2 linked regions of the Teredinibacter turnerae T7901 genome follow. The protein of the gene in region 2 interacts with the protein of the main gene of each other region in a pairwise test. Links are inferred from orthologs where the notes say so. Each region holds a gene or a part of one and is shown on either strand. Other genes may lie near its edges. The genes, in order: accC and ribD.

Region 1 (15,104 bases), 650 kb from region 2 along the record:
TCTGCGGCGGCGATTACTTCGTCGTCGCGCATGGAACCGCCGGGCTCGATTACCGCAGTAATGCCAACGCTGGCGGCGTTGTCGATACCGTCACGGAAGGGGAAGAAGGCGTCGGAAGCCATCACCGAACCTTTTACCTCAAAGCCGGCGTGTTCGGCTTTAATCGCTGCGATACGGGCGGAGTTTACGCGGCTCATCTGGCCTGCGCCCACGCCGATTGTCTGGCTGTTTTTGGCGTAGACAATGGCATTGGATTTAACCATCTTGGCCACTTTCCATGCAAATAACAGGTCGCGAATTTCGTCTTCTGTCGGCGCGCGCTTGGTGACCACTTCCAGCTCGGCTTCGGTGACCATGCCGTTGTCGCGATCTTGAATTAACAGGCCGCCAGTGACGCGCTTGTAGTCGTAGCCGCTGCTGGTGGCGTTATTCCACACACCGCAGGCCAGCAGGCGCACATTCTTCTTGGCGCTGACCACTTCGCTCGCGGCGGGGGCGACTGTTGGGGCGATAATCACTTCCACAAATTGCTTTTCGACAATGGCGGCGGCGGTTTCGGCATCCAGCTCACGGTTAAATGCGATGATGCCGCCGAAGGCGGATTCCGGATCGGTGGCAAAGGCTTTTTCGTAGGCTTCCAGGATGCTGTCGCCAATCGCAACACCACAGGGGTTGGCGTGTTTGACGATAACGCAAGCGGGAGTCTCGAACAGCTTGACGGTTTCTAATGCCGCATCGGTGTCAGCCACGTTGTTGTAGGAAAGCTCTTTACCCTGCAGTTGCACGGCAGTGGTAATGCTCGCCTCAGTGGCATTGGCTTCTTTGTAGAAAGCCGCCGCCTGGTGAGGGTTTTCGCCGTAGCGCATGCCCTGCAATTTTTCGAACTGCAAATTAAAAGTGCGAGGGAATGACTCTTCACCGCCTTCAACTTTTTGGCCGAGGTAATTTGCGATTGCGCCGTCGTAAGCGGAAGTATGCTCGAACGCCTGCACCGCCAGGTCAAAGCGGGTGGCATTGCTCACCGCGCCGTTGTTGGCTGCCATTTCTGCGGTGACGGTGGCATAGCTGCTGGCGTTTACTACGATGGCGACATCGTTAAAGTTTTTGGCCGCTGCGCGCACCATGGTCGGCCCGCCGATATCGATATTTTCGATTGCGGTGGGGAGGTCGCAGTCCGGATTGGCAATGGTATTTTCGAAAGGGTAGAGGTTAACCACCACCATATCGATAGGGTTGATGCCGTGCTCGGCCATAACCGCATCATCGGTGCCGCGGCGGGCGAGAATGCCGCCGTGTACCTTCGGGTGGAGGGTTTTAACCCGGCCGCTCATCATTTCTGGAAAGCCGGTGTAATCGGAAATCTCGATCGCGGGAATGCCGCTTTCTTGCAATAGTTTGTAAGTACCGCCTGTGGAGAGTATTTCTACGCCTTGCTGACTGAGTGTCTGAGCAAATTCCACAATGCCGGTTTTATCGGAAACACTAATCAGTGCACGTCTGATGTTAACGAAATCAGTGACGTTGGTCATGGATGTATGCGTTCCTTATAGGAGTTTATCGGTGTGCCTGGTATTGCAGGTTGCGATATTTGGCGAGTCTGCAATAGCCGTTAAATCTGTTTTCGACACGCGAGGTGCCTCTGCTGAATGCTGCCCGTCCGTCTGGTGCGCTCTCGCGCGGGCTGATTGGAGTATAGCAGGGGCCCTGAAGGCCCCCGAGTGTCTGTTGCTGCTCAGGTGTGCAACAACAGATGCACTTACAGTAAACCGTATTGCTTGAGCTTCTTGCGCAAAGTGCCTCGGTTTAGGCCAAGAACGTGCGCAGCACGGGTTTGATTGTGGCGGGTATATTTCATAACTACTTCCAGCATAGGCGCTTCGACTTCGGCGAGTACCATGTCGTACACATCGGAGACGTCCTGTCCCTCAAGGTGTTGGAAATAGTTAGATACGGCTTTTTCTACGCAATCCCTTAAGGAAGGCTCTTGGCTGCTAGCGTATGTTTCGCTATTGGCCGGCTGGCTTAATTCCCGAGCGCCTTCTCGTACTAGCGTATCCGCTGTGTTCATGCTGCATTTTCCTCATGTGTTACTGACCGTTCTAAAAACTGACGCACGGCCATTAGTTGTGATTGAAGAGTATTTAACGTATTAAAATGCTTGAGGAATGTTTCAGCGTCGCGATACCCCTGCAGGTACCAGCGCGTGTGTTTGCGCGCTATGCGAACGCCTGCTTCTTCCCCATAGAAACAGGTTAAGTCGGTCAGATGCCGTTCAATGGTTTTGCAAACCTCTGAAGTGGCGGGAAGTTCTCGAATTTCACCCTGCTCCAAAAACTGCTCTATTTGCCCGAACAACCAGGGATTCCCCAGTGCCGCGCGGCCGATCATCACGGCTTGTGCGCCGGTGTGTTGTAACACCTTGCGGGCTTTAGCCGGCGAATCTATGTCGCCGTTGGCTATTACGGGAATAGCCACACTGTTCACCACCTGAGCAATGGTGTCGTACTCTGCCGTGCCGTTAAACCGGCAGGCGCGAGTGCGACCGTGAACAGCCAGAGCCTGTATGCCATTGTTCTCGGCGATACGGGCTATGTTTATCGCGTTGCGCTGGGAGGTGTCCCAGCCGGTGCGAATTTTGAGCGTGACGGGTACGTCAACAGCTTCTACCACTGTCCGGGTGATGGCGTCCACCAGCGCTTCGTCACGCAGGAGGGCTGAGCCTGCTGCCTTCTTGCAAACTTTCTTTGCCGGGCAGCCCATGTTGATATCGACAATTTGTGCGCCTTGCACGACCGCAGCGACAGCCGCTTGGGCCATCATTTGAGGTTCGCTGCCAGCAATTTGTACGCTCACCGGTGCCAGCTCCTGTTCAAGGGCAGACAGGCGAGCGCGGGTTTTGCGGCTTTGCCACAAGTTAACGTCGCTGGTTACCATTTCGGAGGTGGCCAGACCCGCGCCCATTTCGCGACAAATACGTCGGAAAGGTGCGTCTGTGACCCCCGCCATGGGCGCCAGCAATGCGATGCTTGTGATAGCGTAATTGCCAATGTGGAACAAACGATTCTCCCCCAAGAACGGCTTGTAAATCTCGCTGGTGAGTAGGGTTATAACTCTTTGCCTTCGCCGTTCGAATACCGCTGCGGCGATTGTGTGGTCGGCGCCTCTTATCTCTGAGGCTTTAAAGCAGTAGGTGTAATGCCTGCTAACGCAGACGTGCGCCACCCCAAAAAAGGCGGCTATGATACCCGTTGTTGGCGGTATTGGGAATGCACATAGTGAGCAGTTTGGTCAAAAAAATAGCAATTTGAGGGCTTGTATTTTTTTCGAGAAAGATCACTTTGCGATTTCGATGCGGTAACCCACGGCATCGGGGCCCGGGTCGACGATCTCGAGGACGATGTGAACAGATTTCTGGCTGGGCATCTGGGTTTTGCCCGCCATCTCTCCAGCCAGGTATTCGGCGGGGTGGAAACGTCTCGCTGCCACCGGTTTATTACCAACATCGGTAAATACCAGATCGAGCGAAGGGAAGGGCTGGTCGAATTCCGCCGTGTTTTGCAGTACGGCGTCCACGATGAAGGCGCCCGCAACCGTCGGGTGGCTGCGCACTACCAGATTAACTGCGCGTATATCTTTGCGGCTGATCAGTGCAGGTAACTCGCAACCGATAACCGAGCAGGCCTTGCTGTAATAACTGCGGTAAGGCGAAATTCGGCTGTAATGATCGAAATTGACCCAGGCCAGTAAGCCGATCAGGGTTATGGCGGCGACCAAGGTGAGCGGTGCCCACAACCAGTTGGATTCCAAGAGTGTGTAGCTGCGGGCGTAAGAAAACTCAACTGGCTCTGGCTCAATGGCGTGGATCAGCGGTTGGCTGAAGTCCGGTTCCGGCTCGCGTTCGGCGTATTCATCCTGGGTTTCGTCCGACATGGTGGTGAACACCGGCTGGTGGGCGCTGGTGTTGCGGCGAAGCTCTTCTTCCACCTGCTCTGGTGGCATCTCTGGATAATTTTCTGTGATAAACGCCTGGGCTTCATCCTCTTCTGGAGTGGGCGTGCGCTCAGTGACAGCGCGGTATTCTCCCGTTGCTGTGTGCCGGGAAGCGCGTTGTACATCTTCAACGGCGACATGCTTGCTGCTGTCTTTGCGGAAGCTGGGGAGAGGAGTGTCGTCTTCCGAATCCTCCAGGAGGCTGAGTGCCCAGGACTCATCGGGCTTGTTCTCATCATTCTTGTCTTTGTCGTCCTCTTCTGTGCGCTCGAAAAGATTGGATTTTGTCGATGAGAGGCTTTTGCTGTAGATGATGTTGTCGTGGTGGTCGTGACTAAACTGATCGTCTTCAACACCCAGGTTGTCGTCGATATCCATATCGTCGCTTATCAGAATATCGTCGTCGTCGCGAATGTTCTGCGCTGCGGGAACCGGTTTGGGGACGGGCTTGGGCGCGACGGCAGGTGCGCTCTTAGCAGCACCGCGGTTGGTTGGTTTGGCCGTTTTCGGCTTGTTGGTTAACGGGCGTGCAGGCTTTTTAGTCGGTGCAGACGCTGCCGGGGTGGGTTCCTCGCCAGGGGCAACCAAATGCTCTTTAGCGTTAAAAATATTCAGACAGGAGCCGCAACGCACCGCACCCTTGGCTGAACTGAGATGTGCCTGGGTGATGCGGAACGAGGTGTGACATTTTGGGCAGCGGGTAATTGAATCTGCCATAGGGGCTCTAGTCCTGAGAATCTCCGTTAACTTACGGCGCTAATGCGTTATAGGCGTTGGGTTTACGCGAAGTTTATACGCTCACGGCGGGGGCGTAAATTATTCCTTTGCGGATTTGAGCGCCCGTCGTGTGCCGGTGATACAGATCCATTCTTCACGTTGAAACACCTGTTCGATCTCGACGGTGGGTTCGTAGGCGGCCAGGAGGTCGTCTTTTTGAGTTTCAAGGACACCGGAAAGACACAAGCGGCCGCCGGGTTTAAGCAGTGCAGACAGTGCGGGCGCGAGCTCCACCAGTGGTCCAGCAAGAATATTGGCCAGCACAATGTCGACGGGGTTCTCCGGGCACTTGTCGGGGAAGTAAACAGGGAAGCTTTCGGCGGGCAAATTGTTGCGCTTAACGTTTTCCTGGGTGGCCATCAGCGCTTGCGGGTCGATATCGGTTCCGGTAACCGAGACTGCGCCAAGCAATAGCGCACCTATTCCAAGAATGCCGGAGCCGCATCCGTAATCGATCACTGTTTTATTGGCGAGGTTTTCCCCGGCCAGCCACTGCAAGCATAAAAAGGTTGTGGGGTGGGTGCCTGTACCAAATGCAAGGCCTGGGTCGAGCATCAGGTTGACCGCCTGTGGGTCCGGCGGTGCCGTCCAACTTGGGCAGATCCAGAAACCTGGGCCGCATTGGATGGGTTGGTAGTGCGTCATCCATTCCCGCTCCCAGTCTTTGTCCTCAAGAATGTGCCACTGATGCTGAGCTTCGCTCAGCCCGGACTTCTTGAGTACCAGTTCGAGTATGGCGGTGGTGTCGGTATCTGCTTCAAACAGACCGACTATACGGGTTTCCTGCCAGAGAGGTGTTTCGCCGAGAGCGGGTTCGAAGATGGGGTGGTCTGCGTTGTCTTGCAAAGTTACCGCGAGCGACCCGGATTTTGCCATGGCGTATTCAACGCGCGGCGCCAGTTCGCGGGTGGTGTTGATGCGCAATTGTAGCCAGGGCATGTAACGTCCGAAAATAGATCGGTGTGAACCGAAGTTCACACCGGGAAGGGCTTAGAGACCGAGCTTTTTCTCAAGGTAGTGGATATTGACTCCACCTTCAATGAAGGCTTCATCGCGAACCAGTTCTTTTTGCAGCGGGGTGTTGGTTTTGATGCCGGTAATCACCAGTTCGTCGAGCGCACCTTCCATGCGGCGCAAGGCTTCACGGCGCGTTTCCGCGTGGGTGATGACTTTGGCGATCATGGAATCGTAGTAGGGCGGTACCCGGTATCCTGAATACAGGTGAGAATCCATGCGCACACCTAAACCACCGGGAGCGTGATAGCTTTCGACCAGGCCAGGTGAGGGCATAAAAGTTTTGGGGTCTTCCGCGTTAATGCGGCACTCAATCGCATGGCCTTTGATCGTGATGTCTTCCTGCTTGAGGCTGAGCTTTGCGCCCGAGCAAACGCGAATTTGCTCTTTAATCAGGTCGACACCCGTGATCATTTCCGATACGGGGTGCTCCACCTGAATACGCGTATTCATCTCGATAAAGTAGAAACGGCCGTCTTCGTATAAAAACTCGAAGGTGCCGGCACCGCGATAGCCAATTTCATTACAGGCGTGCACGCAGGATTGATAGACCTCCTGTCGCACTTCTTCCGGGATGCCGGGCGCTGGCGCTTCTTCCAACACTTTTTGGTGGCGGCGCTGCAGCGAGCAGTCGCGATCGAACAAGTGGACAGTGTTGCCCTGGCCATCGGAAATAATCTGCACTTCCACGTGACGTGGGTTTTGCAGGAATTTTTCCATGTACACGGTATCGTCGCCAAAAGCCGCTTTTGCTTCGGATTTGGTGACTTGAATCGAATTCCACAAGCTGGCTTCGGTGTGCACAACGCGCATACCGCGACCGCCACCGCCAGCAGCAGCCTTAATAATGACCGGGAAGCCGATGCGGCGCGCAATTTCAATGCAGGTTTCCGGGTCGCCGGGCAGTGGCCCACCAGAGCCGGGTACCGTGGGTACACCTGCTTTTTTCATTGCTTCAATTGCGGAAACCTTGTCGCCCATCAGGCGGATAACGTCTGCATCCGGGCCGATAAAAACGAAACCGCTTTTTTGCACACGCTCAGCGAAATCAGCATTTTCTGCCAGAAAACCGTAGCCGGGATGCACCGCAACGGCGTCGGTGACTTCCATGGCTGCAATAATAGCGGGGACGTTAAGGTAGCTGTCTGATGACGCGTTGGGGCCGATACATACAGATTCGTCCGCCAGGCGCACATGTTTTAGATCGCGGTCTGCTTTGGAGTAGACCGCCACAGTTGGGATATCGAGTTCGCGACAGGCGCGCAGGATGCGCAGTGCAATCTCGCCCCGGTTGGCAATGAGGACTTTGTTAAACATGATGGCTACCCCGCTCTTAGTTAATGACGAGCAGAGGTTGGTCGTACTCTACAGGCTCTCCATCTTCCACCAGAATCGCTTCCACCACACCGGATTTATCGGCTTCTATCTGGTTCATCATCTTCATCGCTTCAACGATGCACACTACATCGCCAGCTTTTACAGACTGACCGACTTCGACAAACGCCGAAGCACCGGGGCTTGGCGAACGGTAGAAGGTGCCAACCATAGGGGACACCACTTTGTGGCCTGCCACTTCCGGGGCTTTTTCTTCACTCGGAGCGGGCGCAGCGGCCACGGGGGCTGGTGCAGGTGCCGCGGCAACCGGCGCAGGTTGAAATACTGTTTGCATGGGAGCGGCGGCTGAGCGCGCACCACCACGGCTGATGCGAACAGATTCTTCGCCTTCTTTAATTTCCAGTTCTTCGACGTTGGATTCCTCCAACAATTCGATCAGTTTTTTGATTTTGCGAATGTCCATTGTGTCCTCTCAGTAGCTGTGTGCTGTGACTAGGTCTGTGTTTTGTTGTTGCGGGAGGAATGTCGGCACTCCTCCGGTACGATATTCAGCTGTGTTTTTGTTCGGGCTTGTTTTTATCCAGATAATTGAATGCCGCTTGCAGCGCGAGCTCATAGCTCTGTGAGCCAAATCCGCAGACCACTCCGACCGCGATGTCGGAAAAATAGGAGTGGTGACGAAAGGCTTCACGGCTGAATACATTCGATAAGTGGCATTCAACAAAAGGGATACCGACGCCTGCAAGCGCATCGCGCAGGGCGACACTGGTGTGCGTAAACGCAGCGGGGTTGATCACGATAAAGTTAACGCCTTCCCTGCGTGCGTCGTGGATTCGGTCTATCAACTCGTATTCGGCGTTGCTTTGCAGAAAATGCAGATGATGGCCCCGCTCAAGGCAAAGCGTCATAAGCTTCTGGTCGATATCTGCAAGGGTTTCTCGCCCGTAGATTTCGGGTTCCCGGGTACCTAGTAAGTTAAGGTTTGGCCCGTGAAGCACCAGAATAGTAGCCATGAAAATTCCTGTGCCTTAAGAAAGTTTTTAACGACTTAGCTTAAGAAAAATGAGGTTAAAAGCGCAGAAATGTCTCGACTTGCGTGTAAAAACGCTGTTTCGAGATGTCTGGAGGGGATTGTGCCTAATTTGGCGGCTGATGTCTATGGGTGATTGCCGTTTTGCTGACAATCACCGCATTTTGCTTCAATATTCCCGACGTTCATGAAATTAGTGGTTGTTATATGATCGAAGTCGGTTTGGATAGCGCTGGTGTTTTTTTACTCCACCGCGCGATCGATTGCGTTGATTACGGCTTTTGGCGTGAGTAATTGTGGCAGGATCTCAGCGTCGCCGCCACCTGCAGGGAACATTAAGTACAGAGGAATCCCGCTGCGGTTAAACTCAGCCAATAGTGCTTCGATTTCGGGGTTGGCATTTGTCCAGTCTCCAATCAGCAGGTTAACGTCTTTATCTAATGCGTGATTGAAGAAATCCTGTGAACTGAAAGCGACCCGTTCGTTCACTTTGCAAGTGATACACCAATCTGCCGTCAGGTTCACAAATACCGGTTCGCCCTGTTCACGCAATTCATTGAGTCGCTCCATGGAAAAGGTCTGCCACTTGTCGTAGGTCCCGGAACTCGTGGCCTTGTAGTCGGTAAGATGCCAACTGAAGTGCGCAACCGCGAGCAGGCTCACCAACACAAGGCCGCGATTGATCCAGCGTAAGATCGTCGATCTTGGTTCGAACTGCGTCAACCATAGGGCAAAGTAGAGGAATAGGGCGCCTAGCAGCGCCATAGCGGTGCCCGTCACCCCACTTTGGTTACCCAGTACCCAGAGAAGCCATACGCAGGTTGCCAGCAGCGGAAAGGCGAGTACTTGTTTCAGTACATCCATCCAGGGCCCGGGAGAGGGTAAATAACGCGCAAGCGCGGGGCTGTAACTTAGCGCAAGGAAGGGGAGCGCCATGCCGAAACCGAGGCAGGCGAAGACCAAAAGCGCGAGGGGGGCTGGCTGCGTAAGGGCAACGCCGAGCGCTGTGGCCATAAACGGTGCGGTACAGGGGCTGGCGACCACGGCCGCAAGTACGCCGGTAAAAAAGGATGCGCCGAGTCCATCACCGGTGGTCAGTCCCTGGCCTGCCCCCATCAAGCTGGTGCCGAAATGGAATGCGCCAAACAGGCTCAGTCCCATCACTAAAAACAGGTATACGAGAATCACAACAAAAAGGGGCTGTTGCAGCTGAAATCCCCAGCCGAGCGCTTCGCCGGTGTGTCGGGCTACCAGAATAATACTCGCTGCGATTAAAAACGAGATCACCACGCCAAGGGTGTAGGCCCAGCCGTGCAGATGCTGCTTGCCATCCTGGTGATTATTGGAGGCAAAGCTAAGTGCTTTCAGGGAAAGGACCGGGAATACGCAAGGCATCAGGTTAAGAATGAGTCCGCCAAGCAAAGCACCAAGCAAAATTAACGGGTTAAAGGGTTGCGATGGTGAAGCTGGTGTTTGCTCTTGAGCCGAAGGCTTCTGTGTTACAGCTGTGCTCGCGCTGGACTCTATGGTCGACTCCGGTGTCTCAACAACAATGCCGTCAGTATCCACCTGGAAGTACTGTTTGCGCGGTGGGTAGCAGAGGCCTGCATCAGCACACCCTTGTGAAACCAGTAGTAATTCGTAGGGAGGCTTGATAGAGGGCGGAGCACTTTTGAAGGTGGTATTGTCGTAATACACCTCGAGCTCTTTTTGATAGTAATCGTCGTACTTGCGTAGGCCAGGGGCGAATTGCAGCTCGAGCTCTTCGCGCTGCTCAGTGTTGTAGGCTTCCATTTTGAAGCGGTGTTGGTACAGGTAGTAACCTGGCGCGATGGTCCAGTCTGTTTCCAGGCTGTTATTGTGGAGTTCGACATTCGCCTGATACGCCTGGTCCACGCTCAGGAAGTCATCATTGTTGCTGCTCGCACCAAAATTGTAGGTATCGCCGTATGCCTGAAAAGCGACGAATAATAAGCTCAGTGAGAGAAAATAGCGCAGGGAAAATTGCGTTGCCGCGGAGGCTTTGAAAAAATAGCGAGTCATAGTATTACGGCTTGTGTGTTATGTTGCGTCAAATTGACGGGGTCTAGTGCCTACTTATCAACCGTAGCTCAGAGACCTCCGCGGCTAAGCGGAGTTCATTCTAAGTGAAACCCAGGCCTACATTGGCGTCATAATTCACAGATTAGTTTAGGGGTTTTCCACAATGCGGGCGCCTAGCGCTTTAATTTTTAGTGTTGGACTGGCGGCAGCCATCGTCGTTTTGAGTGGTTGCGGGGCTTCCGTTGTCGTGAAGGAGACCCCACTTCCACCGTCAGAGTCTGTACCTGTGGCCAGGACCGCAAAGCAGGTTTTGGTGGAAAATCTGTTAGTTCAGGCTGAGCAAGCGTTTCGCAAGGGTCACCTGACCGAGCCTGCGCACAACAATGCTTATGATCGATTTCAATCGGTACTTCTCCTCGATCCTGCCAATTCTGAAGCGCGGGCGGGTTTGCAGGCGATGGTTATCCAGTTTGCCGAAGGTGTTCGGCAGGCGTTGGCTCGCAGCCGGACCCGCGAAGCGGGCGTGCTGCTACGTGAAGCGGAGGCGTATTTTCCGGAGCACCAGCTGCTAGCCGACCTGCGCCGGGAAATGGAACAAATGAATCGCGCCTTGCCGGCCGAGTCTGCGGTGCGGACGACGAGCATAAAACGCATAGGTAAAATAGATGCTATTGATGAGTATCCACTTTCTACTGCGGTACTCAGTGGTCAGCGCGACAGTCTGCTTCCGTTGTTGGCAACGTTGGCACAGCGGGTTGCGCAGACGAATGAAAGTGTCATGATTTATGCGCGAACGGATGCTGAGGGGCGCTGGCTCTACAAGCAGATGAAAAAAGCTGCGCAAGGTTATCGGATACGCGGTGATATTCGGTTATCCAAATCACCCAAAATAGCTATTCTGCCGCCATTATAATTTAGGCGTATTTGGGCGCTTGCCCAATTATGCGGATGAGGAGATCTGAATGCGGTTGCTAACCGGGCCGATAGTGTGGTTGCTTCTTTGGTTACTACCTGGATGTGAACAAACCACTCCCCCGGACCCTGTTACAGTGGATGCTGCTGTTATGCCTCAATTACCGCCAGGACAGAAGACAGCGGTGGTGTACATGACGTTAAAAAATAATTCATCCGCGATGGTGACGCTTAACTACTTGCATTCGGATTTAAGCGACCATATTGAAGTGCACAGAAACATCTATGAAAACGGCTTGATGAAAATGCGGCCGGTACAGCATTTGCGGTTGGATCCACATGCGGCTCTTGCGTTTCAGCCAGGTGGGTACCACTTAATGCTGTTTGACGTGGAGGACGCGCCGCCAGTTGGCCAAACCTTTGATCTGGTTCTGGAATTTGAAGGCGGGTTAAAAGTCACTACTGAAGTGACAGTGAAGGAACGATAATTATGTTTAAGAAAATTACAGCTTCGGCGCGAAGTGCCGGAAGTCGCTTAACAACCGGTTGGAAAGACTGGCGCTCGGATATGGCAGAGTCAAACCGGTGGTTTGGCATTGGCGCTGGCGTTATCGTGGTGTATTTACTGGTCGCGCTGGTGTTAGGGGTAATCTGGAGCTTCGAACCCGAGCCTTTCGATGTGCGCGAGGCGGCAGTACGCGAAGTCGGTGGAGATGAATCTCGCCTGGTTACCGGAGTAATAACCACATCGGCGTTGATCAATGTGGTCGACACCATGCTCAACAAACGCGGGGGTTATTTATCCAACGATGTGGCTCCTCCGGGGGTGTGGTTGGACAATATTCCCAATTGGGAGTACGGGGTTCTTATCCAGGTGCGCGATCTCACCAAAGCCATGCGCGAGGCGTACAGTCGTTCCCAATCTCAGTCTACCGAAGATAAAGATCTTGCCGCTGCCGAGCCGCAGTTTAATTTCGATAACAGTAACTGGCTCCTACCCGCCACTGAAAAGGAATATGGCGAAGGTGTTAAGGCGTTGCGCGCGTACCTTAAACGTTTGTCCGACCCTAACGAGCCGTCAGCGCAGTTTTATACCCGTGCTGACAATTTGAATTACTGGTTGAGTACCGTCGAAACACGCCTGGGTAGTTTGTCGCAGCGGCTGAGTGCGAGCGTGGGGCAGCGCCGCTTGAATACCGATCTGGCGGGCTCACCGGGAGCGGCTAATGCGACCCGGCTGCCCGAAGAAATGGAGGTGAAAACTCCGTGGATGGAAATCGACGATGTGTTCTATGAAGCTCGGGGGACGTCCTGGGCGTTAATCCAGTTTTTCCGTGCAATGGAAATTGACTTTGCCGACGTGCTCGAAAAGAAAAATGCGGTAGTGAGCGTACAGCAAATAGTGCGTGAGCTTGAAGGCACGCAGCAAACCGTGTACAGCCCAATGATCTTGAACGGTAACGGGTTTGGCATGTTGGCTAACCACTCGCTGGTGATGGCCAACTATATTTCGCGCGCCAATGCAGCGATCATTGATTTGCGCGAGCTGCTAAAACAGGGTTAAGTGACCCTGTTTTAGCCAGTTTTTCACAGGCTGGCGACCAGTGCTTTGTACTGTTCTGGTTGCAGCCGGGGCCCGAACTGAGTGACGATTTGCGCGGCGGCCTTACATCCGAATTCGCCGGCAGTCCGGTAGTTCTTACCCTGACTGAGTGCATGTAAAAACGCACCGGCGAACATATCTCCCGCGCCATTAGTGTCGATCGCTTTGACCTCGGGCGCAGATACAGCAATGCGCTCTTCACCGTCGAAAATCAATGCACCTTCGCTGCCACGGGTAATTGCGAAAGTCTTTGCATGGGTTTTCAGGGCTTCGAATGCGCCTTTCAGGTCGTGGCACTGAGTAAAGCTCTGCGCTTCCTGTTCGTTGCAGAAAAGTATATCGACGCCATCTCCCACCATCTCCCGCATCCCATCGTGGAAAAATTTAACAATCGCGGGGTCGGAAAGTGTCAGCGCAGTTTTCACACCAAGTGCTTCAGCTTGCTGGCGAAGTTTAATCGCGGTTGGACGACCGGACTCGGACGTGACTTGATACCCCTCGATGTACACATACTTCGACTGTTTCAGCGCGTTTTCATCCACATCGTCGAAGCAGAGTTGTTCGCTAATGCCCAGGAAGGTATTCATGGTGCGTTCGGCGTCTGGTGTAATCATCACCAAACACTTGCCGGTGATGCCATCGTTACTGCCATTGCTACTGTGATACTGCACTCCGGCGCTGGCCAGGTCTGCGAGATAAAATTCGCCGTTTTCGTCGTTCGCGACACGACAGGAGTAAAAAGTGCGCGAACCAAAATAGCTGGCTGCAATAATGCTATTCGCTGCTGAGCCACCGCTGGCACGCTTTGAGGCGACCAAATGCCCTTTGAGTGACGCCATAAGTTCATGTTGGCGAGGCTCATCCACCAGAGTCATTACACCCTTTTCGACGTTCAACGCCGATAAGTCACCGTCTGATACTTCCACTTCCGTGTCTAAAAGAGCGGCGCCCAGGCCGTAGATGTCAATTTGAGTCATTGCGGTATTGGTTCCTGTTTTCGGATGGGGGCGCAGATTATAGCGTTTGGAAAGGGCAAGCGATATGTGCAAAAATTGGCGCGTGAGGCATCTAATTTGCACAGCGGTTTCTACTGTGCAATATTTGCTGTATTCCGCGACGTGCGGCGCAATTAAACGTCTATCTATTGCAATTTTTCCGGGGCATGGCAGCTATAGTTAAAAAATCAGCCTCAGTCGATTACAGCATTTTTTTGCAACAGGTGTCGGGTTTGTTTACGTTTTAAAGTTTCTGCGCAGTTATTACGGGTGATCTGCCAGGTAACGTGGTAAGTTTCTTAAAGGAACAAAATCCGGATTTTCAGAGGCATTATGTCAAGATTGATTCGAGATAATAATAACGAAGGTGGCGATAAGGAGCGCAGGGCGTCTGCTTTAACGCGCCTTGATAGCGCAGACGTGTTGACGCATTTGAAAGCGTGCCAGGGCTTGGCTGCGGAGCACGCTCGTACCGCTTTTCGAGAATATTTAAAAACCCTGGATGAAGCGTTAAACCACGAGATCGATCGGGCGAAAACCGATAAAGAGGCGCGCGAGTACAACGAGGTTCAACGTCTGTTGCGCCAGAGCCGTGCCGAGCTGGAGCGCTATTTTTGTGGCTATCTTTCCGAGGGTTTTGTTAAGTTCAAAAAAGGCGAATTACATACCCGGATTGGCAGTGAAACTGAGGGTGAATTATCGTTGGTCAACAACGAAGATCTCGAAGAAACTATTGCGATATCCTCCATTACCCAGCGCGCTGATGCCTATTTCGCAGAGCCGTTGTGGGCGTTAAATCAGCGTTTCGCGGTGTTGAATGGCGGCGATCATGTCACCGAGAGCTCAAACCCGGCGGCACCGGTGCAGTTTTGTGAGTCCCTGCGAAAAGCACTCAAACTGGTGCCTTTGGATCAAAAATCGAAACATCTCGCCTACAAAATTTACGACGATCAGCTGCTCGGCTCTGTTGCGAAAATCAGTGAGGACATAAATCAGTACTTGCAGGGGCAGGGAGTGCTGCCGCATTTAAAATACACAATTCCCTCGGGTGCCGCGCCCGCATCTGCGCTCCAAGGCGACAGTGATATGGTGGCGTCGGATGTGATGGTCAATATGCCGGCACCGGAGAGCATGCCCGACCCGAGTTTGCCGCCGGAAGAGTACCAGGCGAGCCTGTTGCAGGCGATTCGCGGCCTCCAAAACGAGTTGGTGGCTGGCGCTACAGCGCCATTGCCCGCAAATGGTGTGGTGGTATCTTCCAATGACTTACTTGCAGCGTTGCAGTCGCTGCAAGGTGCGGGCGGCCAGCCAGTCGATTCCGCAACCTTGGGTAGTAATCTGGTGGCGTTGGACGTCGGTCAGATTCAAGCTCGACTCCATGCCCAGTTGCAGGAAAACGATAAAG
Region 2 (15,100 bases):
CCTTAGTACATTCGCCGGCAACATAGTCAAAGTGCGGCGTACCCCCGCGAATCACCGCGCCCAACGCAACAATTGCGTCGTAATCGCCGCTGGCAGCCAGCTTCTGCGCCGCCAGAGGAAATTCAAACGCGCCTGGGGCGTAAACAATTTCGATGTCGTCATCACTCACACCATGACGACGCAGTGTATCCAGCGCGCCCTCTTTCAAATGCTCGACCACAAAGCTGTTCCAGCGGCTTACCAAAAGAGCATATTTGCCGGTTGCGGATTTAAAATCACCTTCAATAATTTTTATGGTCATGGGGTTTTCCGTCTTTCAATTACTCGTAAATAATGTAGTCAACCACTTCCAGATCGAACCCGGAAATCGCTTTAAAATTGTAGGGCGCGCTCAGCAAGCGCATTTTCTTGATGCCCAGATCCTGGAGGATTTGCGAGCCGGTACCGACTTGCTTGTAACCAACGTCCTGCTTTGGGCGCACCTGCTTGCCAGAGAGCAGCCAATCGATGCTCTCTTCAATCTCCGCGGTGGTTTCGTTGTGACAAATCAACACCAGCACACCGCGACCCTCTGCGGCAACACGTTTCATCGCCGCCTGGAAATGCCAGGGTTTGTCGGCCTGATTCGCATGCTGAATGGTGAGTACATCCCGCACGGTGCTGCCCACATGTACGCGCACCAGCACCGGTTCGTCACCGGTTATATCTCCTTTGATTAAAGCAAAGTGAAGCTCACCCCGCGCAGAATCCTTGTAGGTGCGTAACGTAAATTCACCGTGCTCGGTACAGACTTTCCGCTCGTTAACACACACCACGGTTTTCTCGTGTACCACACGATGGTGGATAAGATCGGCAATCGTGCCCATTTTAATGCCGTGTTCGGCGGCAAATTTTTCCAGATCCGGACGGCGCGCCATGGAGCCATCCTCGTTCATGATCTCGACGATCACCGCCGCCGGCTCTAAACCGGCCAAGCGCGCTAAATCACAACCGGCTTCCGTATGCCCCGCGCGACTTAAAACGCCGCCGGCTTGCGCCATAAGCGGAAAGATGTGCCCGGGCTGCACCAAATCGCGAGGCTTCGCATCCCGTGCCACCGCAGCGCGCACCGTGCGCGCTCTGTCGGCAGCAGAGATGCCAGTGGTGACACCTTCGGCCGCTTCAATGGACACCGTAAAATTGGTCGAATGCACCGCGCGGTTGTCGCGCACCATCAATGGCAAATCCAACTGACGGCAGCGGTCTTCGGTCAGGGTCAAACAAATAAGCCCCCGTGCGTTGCGCGCCATAAAATTGATATCTTCGGCCCGTACCTGATCGGCGGCCATAATCAGATCGCCTTCATTTTCGCGATCTTCGTCATCCATCAGAATGACCATTCGCCCTTGGCGAATATCATCAATAAGTTCTTCTGCGGTATTAAGCTGCATAGCTGACTACTTCAAGTATCCGTTTTCGGCGAGAAAAGATTCACTCACGCCTTTGGTTACCGCTTCTGCGGCTTTTTCGCCCAGCAACAGGCGCTCCAGGTAGCGGGCAATAACGTCCACTTCCAGGTTTACCTGTGTCCCGGCTGTGTATTCTCCAATAATGGTTCGCTCAATCGTATGGGGCACGATATTGAGCTCGAAAACATCCCCGTTCACTTTGTTAACGGTGAGGCTTGTTCCATCCACAGTAATTGAGCCTTTGTGGGCGATGTATTTGGCGAGCTCCCGCGGGGCGCGAATACTGAAACGCTCTGAGCGGGCATCCGGCGCACGCTCAACGACTTCACCCAATCCATCCACATGACCGCTGACTATATGGCCACCCAGACGCGACTGCGGCGTCAGTGCTTTTTCCAGGTTCACTGCTGTGCCAGATTTCCAGCTGCCTATCGACGTGAGGCTGAGTGTTTCAAGAGATACGTCTGCGGCAAAGCCATCGCCAGGCAACTCAACTGCCGTGAGGCACACGCCGTTGGTGGCAATGGAATCTCCCAACGCCACGTCGCTCCATGACATGTCCGCAGCGCGCACGCGCAAGCGCACATCTCCGCCGCGACGTTCGAGGGATACAATCTGTCCAACCGTTTCAATAATTCCAGTAAACATAGTTGAATCTCAATTTAACGTGCCCAGCAAATACGTTGGCGGCTGCCTAGGTCAGGATTCCGGGTCCGGAATCGCGGTAATTCGCCAATCAGGCCCTACGGCCCGCACGTCTTTAATCGTAAGTTCCAGGCTCGCACCCATGGTTAAAATTGGCAGTTCCAACAAGGGGCGCGCATCGCTGCCCATCAGCTTTGCGGCCACATACACAATGAGTTCATCCACCAGCCCCGCTGCCACAAAGGCACCAGCGAGCTTGGCCCCGGTTTCGAGCAGTACTTCGTTGCACTGGTAATGTTCAGCCAAACCGAGCAGAAGTTCACGTAAATCGACGTGACCCATTTTTTCCGGAAGCGGCCAGGTGTCCAGCTCACTGTTCAACGCCTTGGCCGCATCGCAAGTAGCCACCAGAGTTGTTCCCGGCTGGCGAAACACTTCCGCGCTGGGATCGACCCGCAGCTGGCTGTCGACGATTACCCGGATGGGCTGGCGCTCGCACTCTGGCAAACGCACCGTTAGCAAAGGGTCATCGAGCAATACAGATTCAACACCCGTAATAATTGCACAACTGCGGGCGCGTAATTTTTGCACGTCGGCTCGCGCGCTTGGGCCGGTAATCCATTTGCTTTCGCCGCTGCGCATCGCAGTGCGACCATCAAGGCTCATCGCCAATTTGCAGCGCACCAGGGGTAAGCCAGTGCGCATACGCTTTACGAAGCCCAGATTGAGCGAGAGGGCTTCTTCTTCGAGTAAGGGACCGTCAACGACAACACCCGCGCGCTGTAATTTATCCAAGCCTCGGCCAGCGACCAGCGGATTTGGATCCTCCATCGCGTACACCAAACGACCAATACCTGCATCCACTAGGGCGTCCGCACAGGGCCCGGTTTTACCGGTATGCGAGCAGGGCTCCAGCGTGACATAGGCCGTGGCGCCCGCTAACTGCTGGCGATCGATCACAGACTTTAGCGCATTGACCTCGGCGTGGGGCTCCCCAGCCCGGTGGTGGTAACCTTCGCCAATAACAACGCCGTCCTTCACCAGCACACAGCCGACCCTGGGATTAGGTGTTGTGGTGTTCAAGCCCTCTTCAGCCAGACGTAACGCCTGCTGCATAAATACGGTGTCAGCTGTGGAAAAGTCCATTAAGCAGTCTCGTCGGGCTTTTTCTGGAGCCGGTCAATCTCGGCCCTGAATTCACTGATATCCTGAAAGCTGCGATACACCGATGCAAAACGGACATAAGCCACCTGATCGAGATTCTGCAGCTCCTCCATCACTTTTTCGCCAATCACCAGCGACTTTATCTCGCGCTCGCCGAGCGCTTGCAGGTAATGACGAACGTTGTGCAGGGCCGTTTCTATGGCTTCCACACTAACTGGCCGTTTCTCGAGCGCGCGCTGCAGCCCGTTGCGAAGCTTTTCTTCATCAAACGGCTCGCGGGTACCGTCTTGTTTGATGACTTTGGGCATAAGCAGTTCAGCGGTTTCAAACGTGGTAAAACGTTCGTGGCACGCCTGACATTCACGGCGGCGACGCACCTGAACGCCATCAGCGACCAGGCGGGAATCGATAACTTTGGTATCTGTTTGGTTACAGAAGGGGCAGTGCATAGTGGAGTCTGCGAGTATGAGCGGAAAAAACAGCGCGCATAGTAGCAGAATTTCACCCTACTCGCTGGCTGTTGGGCCGCTCAGGCAACCTTGGCCGGGTGTACTTCCACCGATACATGGACTAACTGTGGATAGCCCGCCAGTAGCGCTTTGTAGTCTTCTACCGCACGAGGCCGCTCGCTCACCAGCGACAGTACAACCGCATAGTGGTTGCCACTGATACGCCACGCGTGAAAGTCGCTGATGCGGCAGTCCCCTTCCGACTCCACGCGCTGCTTGATCGCCGCAACGTCTGACTCGGGAAGGCTGGCATCCAGCAAGGTTGGCGCTGTCTGCCCAACCAATCGCAAAGCCCAAATCACGATGATTGTCGCCCCCAAAAGCCCCATCGCCGGATCAAGCCAGTACCAGGAAAGGAACTTACCGGTTAACAGAGCAACAATCGCCAGTACCGAAGTCAAAGCATCGGCAAGCACATGCAGGTAGGCGGCGTGTAGATTCTGATCCTCGGGTGGATCATCCTCGTGATGGCTGTGGTGGTGATCCTTCGTGGAATGATGGTGATGATCATGGTCATGCCCAGGACCGTGGCTATGACCATGATGATGATCGTCCTGTAACAAGAACGCACTGATGACATTCACTACAAGGCCAAAGGCCGCCACCGCAATTGCCTGATTAAAATGAATTTCGGGCTCACCGAGTAATCGCTGGCAGGATTCCACTACCATTACCAGTGCGACCACCGCAAGCCCCACCGCACTGGCGAAACCACCCAACACGTTCACTTTGCCGGTGCCGAAACTATAGGCAGGGTTATCACTGTTGCGGCGCGCGTATTGATAGGCAAACAAGGTAATCATGAATGCTGCAACGTGGGTGCCCATGTGCCAGCCGTCAGCCTGCAACGCCATCGAACCATAAACGGCTCCGGCAACAATTTCGACGACCATGGTCACCGCAGTAAGGGCGACCACATAGAGCGTGCGTGTCTCGCCACGGTGGTTGTGCGGCGCAAAATCGTGGTCGTGTTTTAATTGTTCGAGTTTATAAGCTGGCATAGCTAAATTATAACGTTGCAGTGAATATTTCGCTCTGCTCCAGAGGCTGCAAAACTTGATCGACATAAAAAAACCTGCGCGGCGGCACCGGGCAGGTTTTAGGTTTCTCGAGCGTTGCTCTTAATAATCGCCGAGTCTAGTAGTCGCCGCTAGTTGCTGCCGTAGACCGGGAACTTACCGCACACGTCCAGCACCTTGGCTTTAACGTCCGCAATTACCGCTTCAGAGTTGCCGGCCTCCAGACTTTCCAGAACATCACACATCCAGTTGGTGAGATCGACTACTTCAGTTTCGCCGAACCCGCGAGTGGTTATTGCCGGCGTACCGACGCGTAGACCACTGGTCACGAAGGGTGAGCGAGGATCGTTTGGCACAGCGTTTTTGTTTACGGTGATATTGGCCGCACCCAGCGCTGCATCGGCATCTTTCCCGGAATAGTCTTTACCGATCAGATCCACCAGCATCAGGTGATTCTCGGTTCCGCCAGACACAATTTTGAAACCGCGCTTGATAAAGGTCGCTGCCATGGTTTTTGCGTTGTCGACCACACGCTGCTGGTACGCTTTGTATTCGTCGCTCATCGCTTCTTTGAAGCTAATCGCTTTACCGGCGATTACGTGCATCAAAGGCCCGCCCTGACCGCCGGGGAATACAGCGGAATTCAATTTTTTCTCTATTTCAGGGTTGGCCTTCGCCAGAATAATGCCACCGCGCGGACCGCGCAGGGTTTTATGGGTGGTCGTGGTAGTTACGTCGGCAATCTGCACTGGAGATGGGTACACACCAGCGGCAACCAGACCGGCCACGTGAGCCATATCGACCATCAGGTAAGCTCCGACTTCGTCAGCAATGTCGCGAAACTTTTGCCAGTCCAGAACCTGACTGTATGCAGAGAAACCGGCAACAATCATTTTTGGCTTGTGTTCGCGAGCCAGTGCGGCGATTTCTTCGTAATCGACCAGGCCGGTTTCCGGGTTCAGACCGTACTGCACTGCGTTGTACATTTTGCCCGAAAAGTTAACCTTGGCTCCGTGAGTCAGGTGGCCACCATGGTCCAGGCTCATACCCAGGACGGTATCACCGGGCGCGCACAGCGCGGCGTATACGGCGGAGTTCGCCTGCGAGCCGGAGTGCGGTTGAACGTTAGCGTAATCCGCACCAAACAATGCTTTCGCACGCTCTATGGCCAGCTCTTCGACTTTGTCCACATACTCACAACCGCCGTAATAGCGCTTGCTGGGGTAGCCTTCCGCATATTTGTTAGTGAGTTTTGAACCCTGCGCCACCATCACCAGTGGACTGGTGTAGTTTTCGGAAGCGATCAATTCAATGTGTTCTTCCTGGCGGACGCCTTCATCAACAATGGCTTGCCATACATCGGGGTCAAAATCAGCAATGGTCTGGGTCTTATCAAACATAAGTCTCTCCGCGAGAATTGCGAATGCTGGAGCAGCGAAAAAAGAAGGGAGCGCATTCTACAGGAATAGGGATTAAATTCACATCAAAATAGCATTCGTTTCGCCCCTTCGCTGATGTTCCCGTCTGAAGTATGTATTACGCAGGTTTTCATCGCTTAGATGGATTTGGAGACTGGCTCCACGAGTTGCCCAACTCGCACTGGTAAAAATGCGCGACTTGCAGAACAATGGCCGACCGCTCTGGAGGGCTGCTTTTCAGGGCGCGACACCACTCGCCCGGTCATTGTTGTAAGGATTCACTATGCCGAAAACCGCCATTATCCTCGATTCCGCCTGTAGCCTCCCTAACGAAGTTTGCGCCCGCTACGGGATTTCGTTTGTCCCCCTCACTTACACAGTCAACCGGGTGGAGTACACCGATCCCTGTGATCAGAGCCAGGCGCTGCTCGCGTTTGCCACCGGCCAGTTTGACCGCAAGAACACAGTTTTTACTTCAGCACCGAGCAGCGACGCCTTCGAAAAAGCTATTCAGCGCAAACTGAATGCAGGGTACGACACTATCATTGTCCAAACAGTGAATCGAACTCAGGGAGAAACCTACCTGAACGCGAATACAGCTGTAACCCGAATACAAAAACAGTTGGGTGATCGCAAAGCGGTAATCCGGGTGATGGACAGCCGCACAGTCTTCGCGGGCCAGGGCCTGCTTGCGGTTGAAACAGTGCGTCGTCTGCTCAAAGGTGACAACGAAGACGATGTGCGCCGCAAAATGAACAAGCTGTCGTCACTTATACACACGTTTATTGTGCCCCGCTCCCCCCTGACAGCCCTTGAAAGATCCCGCGAACGCAACGAAAAAAACGTGGGCTGGACGCAAGCTCTGGTTGCCAGCACACTGGGCATACACCCGGTGATTTGCAATACCAACGACAGCTCAGCTGCCGTCGGTCGTGTGTGGGGGTTCGAAAAAGCGGTCAGCGCCGTGTTCGCACATGCCTGCGACCGGATCGAGGCGGGGCTGTACAGCCCGATTATCACCCTGACATACGCCGGCGCCGTCGAGGAGCTGCGCACCCTGCCCGGCTACGCCTCACTGAGTCAGCTGGCGAAACAAAAAAAAGTTAAACTCATACCTGCGGTTGCGAGTATGGCAGCTGGGATTTATACCAGTGTTGGCTCACTCTCACTAGCGGTCGCCACTGCACCCCACAATTGGTCGCGCTGAAACAGCAGATCGATTGAAAATAGGGTGCGCATCGGCTAAGTTGCCGCCCCGTTGCAACTTAAACCCAAGCCTTAAAGCAGGATTCAACCCTATGGCTCAATTCGTCTATACCATGAATCGCGTCGGCAAAATCGTGCCGCCAAAACGCGAAATTCTGAAAGACATCTCCCTTTCTTTTTTCCCCGGTGCAAAAATTGGTGTTCTGGGTTTGAACGGTGCCGGTAAATCCACATTGTTGAGAATCATGGCTGGGCTGGATACCGACTATATCGGTGAAGCCCGCCCCATGCCGGACATCAAAGTTGGCTACCTGCCCCAGGAGCCCCATCTAAACCCCGACAAAGACGTTCGCGGCAATGTGGAAGAAGGCGTGCAGGAAGCTGTCGATGCACTGAATGAACTGAACGGCATTTACGCAGCTTATGCAGAGCCCGATGCAGACTTTGACGATCTGGCGAAAAAGCAGGCACGCTGCGAAGATATTATTCAGGCGTGGGACGCCCACAACCTGGATCACACCCTGGAAGTCGCGGCGGATGCCCTCCGCCTTCCCCCCTGGGATGCCGATGTAACCAAACTTTCCGGCGGTGAACGCCGTCGCGTCGCGCTCTGTCGCCTGCTGTTGTCGCGCCCGGATATGCTGCTTCTAGACGAACCGACGAACCATTTGGACGCCGAATCGGTGTACTGGCTCGAGCAGTTTCTGGTGAACTTCTCCGGCACCGTAGTGGCCATCACCCACGACCGCTATTTCCTCGACAATGCCGCCGGCTGGATTCTGGAGCTGGACCGCGGCCGCGGCATCCCTTACGAAGGAAACTACTCGACCTGGCTGGAGCAGAAAGAGGCCCGTCTGGAGCAGGAAAAGCGCGCGGAAGCCTCTCACCTGAAAGCGATGAAAGCAGAGCTGGAGTGGGTACGACAGAACCCCAAAGGCCGCCACGCCAAAAACAAAGCCCGCTTGGCGCGATTTGAAGAAATGCAATCGCAGGAATTCCAGGAGCGCAACGAGACCAACGAAATCTATATCCCGCCCGGTGAGCGCCTGGGCGACAAAGTCATCGAATTCACCAATGTGAGCAAGGGTTTCGGCAACGAGATGCTCATCGACAACCTGTCGTTCAGCATCCCCAAAGGCGCGATCGTCGGTATTGTCGGCGGCAACGGCGCAGGTAAGTCCACCTTATTTAGAATGATTACCGGCAGCGAAACACCGGATTCCGGCGAGATTGTGGTCGGCGATACAGTCCAAGTGGCCTATGTTGAGCAAGGCCGCGAAAACCTTGAAGACGACAAAACCGTGTGGGAGGCAGTCTCCGGCGGACAGGACATCCTCAAAATCGGCAATTACGAAGTTAGCTCACGGGCCTACGTGGGGCGGTTTAACTTTAAGGGTACCGACCAACAAAAACGCGTCGGCGAACTTTCCGGTGGGGAGCGCGGGCGGTTGCACCTGGCCAATACGCTGAAACAAGGCGCCAACGTACTGTTGCTGGACGAACCTTCAAACGATCTCGATGTGGAAACCCTGCGCGCACTGGAAGAAGCGATAAATGCCTTTCCCGGCTGTGCACTGATTATTTCTCACGACCGCTGGTTCCTCGACCGCGTGGCAACGCATATTCTCGCTTACGAGGGCGAGAGTGAAGTGGTGTTCTTTGAAGGCGATTACACGGAATATCACCAGGACTTTATAAAACGCAAAGGCGACAATGCGCAGCCCAAACGCGTGAAGTACAAACCACTGAAGAGTTGATGCTGTATTCACAGCCGCTCACAAAAAAGGCGACTCCGTTGGAGTCGCCTTTTTTATTGCGTTTGTGCAGCTTAATCGTTGCTCGTCAATTTGTTCATATCGCGAACAAACAGCTTTGCCAGCCTATCCGTCGCTACTATCCAAGCCCGATTTTGATTGGCGCGGTTGTTTTCGATACGCTCATTACCAAACGGCTTGGCTACGACAGGCAAGTCTGAATCTATGAAAGCCAACACCTGCTTGCTGCTTGCGTCATAAATTGCGACCTGAAATTGCATAGAACACAACTTTGAGAGCGTTTTAGAACCCACGGTATCGAGCCCGTTATCCAATTGCGCTTTGGGGGTTACTTCTTTGGCGATAAACTGAACAATAAGAACGTCCTTGCCGCCCTTATCCGTAACAACCAAGCCTTTTTCATCGGCAAATTCTTCTGTCAAAGACTCTTCGATAAACCGGCCTACGTCACCCATACCGGAACTCACGAACGGCTCCCAGTTACGACGCATGGTTTCACGAGTACGATTCGCGATAGTCGCAGAGTTCGTATCTAGCGGCAGTAATGCTATTTTTTTGTACTTAGAAAAATCGACGCTTCCATCCACGAGAAAACGATGAAATTTCGTATCTTTCCAGACTCGAAAGTTTTCGGTAGGGTTCTTTTGCGCATGAACATTCGCACCAAAACACACGACGAACGTAGCTAAAAGCAACGCGCAAAGCCTCGAAAAGGGTAAAAAGGTCATCAAACGGTCCAAAACGTTCTCCTCATTGTTGTTATGAATCTCACCGCGGCGCAGGTGACTTTCCGCTGAACATTAACATGACATGTTTGTTATTTTAAACGTCATCAACTAGCTCGCCTTATTTTAGAGAGCTGTTGGGCCTTGCGCCAGATATTTGGAGGGGCCCGCACTCAGTGACTAGACTTAGGGCAAGCAAAACCGAAATACTGGAGACAAGATATGTCTGAAGCTGAGGAAAGACGCAGATTTACCCGAGTGGACTATCAAACCAATGCCACCCTCATCCAGGGCAATGCCAAATGCGTCGCTGCAATCGCCGACATCTCCCTTAACGGACTGTTGGTTAGCACCCCCGAACACTATGAAATTCGCGTAGATGAGCCTCTGGAAGTTGTTATCGAGCTCTCAGAAGATGCGCAAATCCATATGAAAGTCAGTCTCGCTCACAGTAGCAGCGAGCTGCTAGGATTTCGTTGCGAGAGCATTGACGTGGAAAGTGTGGCACACTTAAGGCGACTGCTGGAGCTGAACTTAGGCCAGAACGATGCCGCAGAACGGGTGCTCGCAGAATTATTACATATCAGTTAAGTATTTGATGTATTGAGAGTTTTTAGATGTCTGACCTTGAGTCCAACCGCCGAGTCGAGGCGCGAATAGCCGCCCGCTTCCACAGCCATATCAGCTACAACAACCAAACCGCCGTAGCCCATGTTGTGAATATCTCCGAACAGGGCGCGCTGATTGCGGTGCTGAACGAGAACCGACCTGGTGTGGGAGATTCGGTCACTTTAGACATTGATCAGATGGAGCAGAATATTGTGAGTCTTGCGGCCGTTGTCGCACACACGAAGGAACACTTAATAGGGCTGACCTTCACCGACCCAGACAAACTCACTCAGGCGGCTCTGGCGGAATTTGTAACCGGGTTGGACGAAGAAGAGTAAGCCCTCTACTTCGCTTTTTTGTTGAGTAGCGCAACCATCTCTTTCCACAGTGCCACATACGCCCGGTTCGCCGGGCGCGACCGAGCGAATACATCCACCGGCGCCCGTTGCTCCCCCATATTCTCTACATCAACAGAAAACGGAATAACTGCATCCAAAAAGTTGCTGTGCTGCGCGCGCATATCTTCCATGGTTTTTTTATGCAGCGCCTTCTGCCCCTGCACCATGGAGAAAAATGGCACCAGCTTTTTATGAGGATACTTTTTCTCTTTGAAGAACTGCAACAATTGCGCGTAGGTACGCTGTGACAAGGTGGTCGGAATCACCGGCACAAAGATGGGGTTAGCAGCGACAAACACCGCCTCGGAAAGATCGCCAATAGATGGTGGGCAGTCGAGAACGATCAGCTGGTATTCGTCCGACAAACCGCTGAGAATTTTTTTCAACCGCGCCTTGCGTTTTTTTAAACTGGAAAGCAATACGTCAAATTTCCGGAAATTGAGATGCGCAGGCAAGATATCCAGATTATCGTAGTCGCTGGCTTTTACCTGGCCGAGTAAATCTTTATATGCGTTAAAAAAACGTTTCCCCCAACTCTTGGAACTGGGCTTAACGCGAAAATAAAAAGATGACGCGCCCTGCGGGTCGAGATCTATCAGGAGGGTACGAATCCCGCTCTTGGCCGCCCAGTAGGCGATATTTACAGCAGTCGCGGTTTTACCCACGCCCCCCTTCATACTGTAACAAGCTACAATTCGCATGGCTCAGTCTCTTTTGCTAACAGCGTGTCAATAATTGCGGTGGTTTCCGGGGCGGCAAATTCTTCGATTGCACTGCAGACCTGCTGGCGAAGCTGGCGCTGCTGCTGAAAAATAACCGCAATCAAACCACTAACGGCCATTTGTAAAGGTTGCGAACGGCTTTTCGCCGACTGCATCGCGAGAAACTCCTGCTGCACCGCGTAATCATTAAAATTACCCAATATAGTCTGCAAACCTTTCATGCGCTTGATAATCTTTTTTAACGTAGCCGCGTCGTAGAGTTCACCAAATATAGTCAGCAAATAGCGCAGCTTTTTACATTCAATCCGCAAATTGTGTACGTCTTCATCTGGCGTATCGTCCGTAATTGCGAGCCCGTTCCTGCAGATTTTACGATAGCGTTTCGAAATCAACTGATTAACGAGCAAATAAATGGGTTGTTGACTGCTCGTCGAGGCAAGCTCAGCAGGCTCACCAGCGAGATCAATAATACTGGCCAAATGGGTGTTATAGGTATCACTGTGCAAATACTGCTGAAGCGTTTTACAGGCTTGATTGCGCGCATTTTTCACATTGCGAATCAATTGATCGAACCCGGACTGGTGTATTTCAGGCAACAATGAACGGTAGTACTGCTGCTCCAATAAAAATACATCGAGATCGCGCAACAAACCCGTCGGTCGCATAATATCAGCGAGCAGCGTCTTTAAACTCGCCTGACGCGGGGCGGACAAGGCGCCTTTGGTAATTTGAACGAGTGATCGGGCTTTTCGTAGTTGCACACGAAAGTCGTGCAAAAATTCAGAATCGACGTCTTCGATAATACCGGGCACGTGGCGTTGAGCATCGCGCACCAGATTTAACACCATCCCTGCAACCGCCACTTCACTCGCTGCGGTAGAATCGAGGCGAATAGTCGCGGCTCTTGGGCGAGCGTCGTCCAGCGCTAAATCGGCAAGAATAAAATGTAAATCCACCGGCAGGTTCGCCAGGGACTCCCCTAATATTTTGTCCATCCTGCGGGCAACTTTATCGAATTCCTGTTGATATCCCCGCAGGGGCACTAATTGCCAATAGCCCTGGCTGTGGGTTTCATTTTGAAAATGCAGAAGTTGCAACCGGCAAACGATTTTGTCTTCGCCCGCCTCGCGAATATTCCACCAGGCTTGCGTCACCCGGCCAGCTAAAATGGGGCGCAGTGCCCGCAATGTCAATCGATCAGCTAGCGCCTCGACGAAAGCTGGTGACGTAAAATCCCAACTAAATTGCGGACTCCCTGACTGCACGGCGCTGATTGGCTCGGCGGCCGGTGCCAATAATTGATATTCGTTCCCATTCTTCACCAGCAACCTGTTGTCCTGCCACAGATGCCAGTCGAAATCGTCCAGTAAAGTGACGTCCTCCGCTTTTAGCGGTGAACGCACCTCAAGCGAAAGTTTTTCTCCGAGCCCACCATTGTCGAAAAGGTCGGGCTCCAAAATAGTAACGGGCCAGGCGAGGCTTTGTGTATCAGGCATAAACAACCCTGTTTAACGTAATGCGAATGTAGGTTAGAGATTAAAGATCCAGCGACAACCGGTAGATATTGCCCTCGATATCAGCAATATAGAGTTCGCCCGAATTCGATTTGCCAAACGTCGTCCAATGCTTTGAACTGGACGCATCGGACAAGAACAATGCATCCGGCACAGCTAAATCCAAAACGCCGATTTTTCCGCTGGCAAAATCGGCAAAGGTATAAAATTCCCGGTCGTTTAACTTAACGGTTTCACCACCGGTAATCGACGCTCCAAAACTCCGATCATATTCATAGACCGGCTCTAAAAGATCGGGTTTCATACAGTCTTTTTTTGGGTTAAAACAATGCGCCGCTTCACGCAACCGCCAGCCCAAATTGAGTGGTTTTTTGCCTATCGCACTGTGAGGAATAATGCTGATTTCTTCATAAAGATTTTGCCCCACGTCCGCAACAATTAAATTTCCGCTGCTATCAAAGCTCATTTTCCAGGGGTTGCGCAGGCCCATTGCCAATATTTCCGGCGCAGCCTTAGGGTTAAAGCTTGTCAGATTACCTGCGGGAATTTTGTAGCCGGCTGCAGTCTTGGGCGCGGGAGTTATGCGCAATATACTGCCTAATAACAGCGATTCGTTTTGCCCTGCGTCAAGTGGATCCCCTGCTGACCCACCATCACCGACACCCAGGTAAAGATTGCCGTCCGGACCAAATTTGAGCGAGCCGCCATCGTGGTTGTTGTAGGGCTGTTCAATCTCCAAAAGCACTTTTTCTTTGCCGAGCACCGGCACTCCTGCTTTGCGAGAAAATTCAAACGCAGACAAACGGGTAATAACCTTGGTTCCACCTTTCGGTGCGTAGTAGAGATAAACGTACTCTTGCCCCGGCGCGATGGCCACCCCGAGAAGCCCGAGCTCCGAGCGCACATCCACACTTAAACGCGTAACTTCCGTTGCGGGCTTGTCACAACCGCTGAAGAAATACAGCCGGCCACCTTTCTCGGTGATTAGCGCCTGCCCGGCGTCAATAAACTCTATATCGGTAATGCCCCCGCGCACCTGCTGGCAGTAGGTCAGCTTGAGCGAAGGCGAGGCTGGGGGTTGTGACGGGGCTGCATGGGTGAAACCAAACAAGGTCGTAAGCACGAGTGCGAGCCAAATTCGCATACACAAATTCTCCTGACGGGTCTGTTTTGTTATCCGTTATACAGCACCCAGCATACCGCAAAGACCTTCCCCTTGGCCAAGCACGGGGCATCCAAAGCATTTCCTGGTGGATTTTCGCGCAACTTTCACCTAGCATTGCATATTATAAGCAAACCTTACTATATAGATGGCTCATGAAATCATCCGACCATAGCTTTGGCTTTTTACTGGCAGACATTTCGCGACTGCTGCGCAATCAATTTCAAGCGCGCCTGACAGGCAGCGAACTCACCCACGCCCAGGCACGCGCGCTTATTCATATATCGCGCAATCCCGGCGTACGTCAGGTGGAACTGGCGGAGCTGCTGAATATTCAACCGATAACACTGGCCCGTCAGCTTGATCAGCTGGTTGCCAGTAACCTCGTAGAGCGGCGGGCGCACCCTACCGACCGACGTGCTTACTGTCTCTACACCCTGCCGGATGCCGAACAGCATCTGGTATTGATCAGCGCTGTTGCCATGGAAATTAAAGCCATGGCAACAGCAGGACTCTCGCAAGACGAGATTGACCAGGTATTGGTTGCCCTGAACAAAATTCGTAGCAATCTCACCCCCTAGATCACAGGAGCTCGATGGTAAATGAGCAGTAACGACACCCCCAATCCAGAACGCAAGGCCACCAATCGCGCTTTGCGCTATACCCTGTTAGTCGCAGTCCCGCTGGTGGCATTGGTAGCCATCGGGTTTGTTTACCTTCACGGCGGCCGCTATATTGGTACAGACAACGCCTACGTCAAGTCCGACAAGGTGCCAGTCAGCGCCG

What was found.
Region 1: the proteins of ribD (region 2) and accC interact in binary tests that used the Escherichia coli proteins (3 or more experiments, as listed by UniProt). The link is inferred for Teredinibacter turnerae T7901 from one-to-one orthologs.

The regions. Positions count from the first base shown.
Region 1 is NC_012997.1:3,430,517-3,445,620, reverse strand. What follows is about bases 4,929-7,904. They hold accC (acetyl-CoA carboxylase biotin carboxylase subunit), read right to left. Parts: upstream 7,099-7,904; coding sequence 5,758-7,098; downstream 4,929-5,757. Other genes in these bases: aroQ (type II 3-dehydroquinate dehydratase), read right to left, coding at 7,665-7,904; accB (acetyl-CoA carboxylase biotin carboxyl carrier protein), read right to left, coding at 7,115-7,579; prmA (50S ribosomal protein L11 methyltransferase), read right to left, coding at 4,929-5,706. In the rest of the region: purH (bifunctional phosphoribosylaminoimidazolecarboxamide formyltransferase/IMP cyclohydrolase), read right to left, coding at 1-1,529; DNA-binding transcriptional regulator Fis, read right to left, coding at 1,757-2,068; tRNA dihydrouridine synthase DusB, read right to left, coding at 2,065-3,057; TERTU_RS13665 (zinc-ribbon and DUF3426 domain-containing protein), read right to left, coding at 3,334-4,707; more of prmA, read right to left, coding at 4,807-4,928; more of aroQ, read right to left, coding at 7,905-8,129; TERTU_RS13640 (protein-disulfide reductase DsbD family protein), read right to left, coding at 8,390-10,189; TERTU_RS13635 (N-acetylglucosaminyltransferase), read left to right, coding at 10,503-11,102; TERTU_RS13630 (copper chaperone PCu(A)C), read left to right, coding at 11,152-11,589; TERTU_RS13625 (DUF2333 family protein), read left to right, coding at 11,592-12,665; TERTU_RS13620 (adenosine kinase), read right to left, coding at 12,689-13,681; TERTU_RS13615 (DUF1631 domain-containing protein), read left to right, coding at 14,033-15,104. UniProt on the Escherichia coli protein: This protein is a component of the acetyl coenzyme A carboxylase complex; first, biotin carboxylase catalyzes the carboxylation of the carrier protein and then the transcarboxylase transfers the carboxyl group to form malonyl-CoA.
Region 2 is NC_012997.1:4,090,197-4,105,296, forward strand. Bases 1,194-4,165 are described here. They hold ribD (bifunctional diaminohydroxyphosphoribosylaminopyrimidine deaminase/5-amino-6-(5-phosphoribosylamino)uracil reductase RibD), read right to left. Parts: upstream 3,240-4,165; coding sequence 2,148-3,239; downstream 1,194-2,147. Other genes in these bases: ribBA (bifunctional 3,4-dihydroxy-2-butanone-4-phosphate synthase/GTP cyclohydrolase II), read right to left, coding at 1,194-1,430; TERTU_RS16415 (riboflavin synthase), read right to left, coding at 1,437-2,096; nrdR (transcriptional regulator NrdR), read right to left, coding at 3,239-3,706; dmeF (CDF family Co(II)/Ni(II) efflux transporter DmeF), read right to left, coding at 3,787-4,165. Outside these bases: ribH (6,7-dimethyl-8-ribityllumazine synthase), read right to left, coding at 1-301; more of ribBA, read right to left, coding at 321-1,193; more of dmeF, read right to left, coding at 4,166-4,767; glyA (serine hydroxymethyltransferase), read right to left, coding at 4,917-6,185; TERTU_RS16440 (DegV family protein), read left to right, coding at 6,487-7,410; energy-dependent translational throttle protein EttA, read left to right, coding at 7,502-9,166; TERTU_RS16450 (DUF3313 family protein), read right to left, coding at 9,238-9,924; TERTU_RS16455 (PilZ domain-containing protein), read left to right, coding at 10,132-10,500; TERTU_RS16460 (PilZ domain-containing protein), read left to right, coding at 10,527-10,856; TERTU_RS16465 (ParA family protein), read right to left, coding at 10,862-11,617; TERTU_RS16470 (CHAD domain-containing protein), read right to left, coding at 11,605-13,134; TERTU_RS16475 (PQQ-dependent sugar dehydrogenase), read right to left, coding at 13,175-14,296; TERTU_RS16480 (MarR family winged helix-turn-helix transcriptional regulator), read left to right, coding at 14,470-14,895; TERTU_RS16485 (HlyD family secretion protein), read left to right, coding at 14,917-15,100. UniProt on the Escherichia coli protein: Converts 2,5-diamino-6-(ribosylamino)-4(3h)-pyrimidinone 5'-phosphate into 5-amino-6-(ribosylamino)-2,4(1h,3h)-pyrimidinedione 5'-phosphate.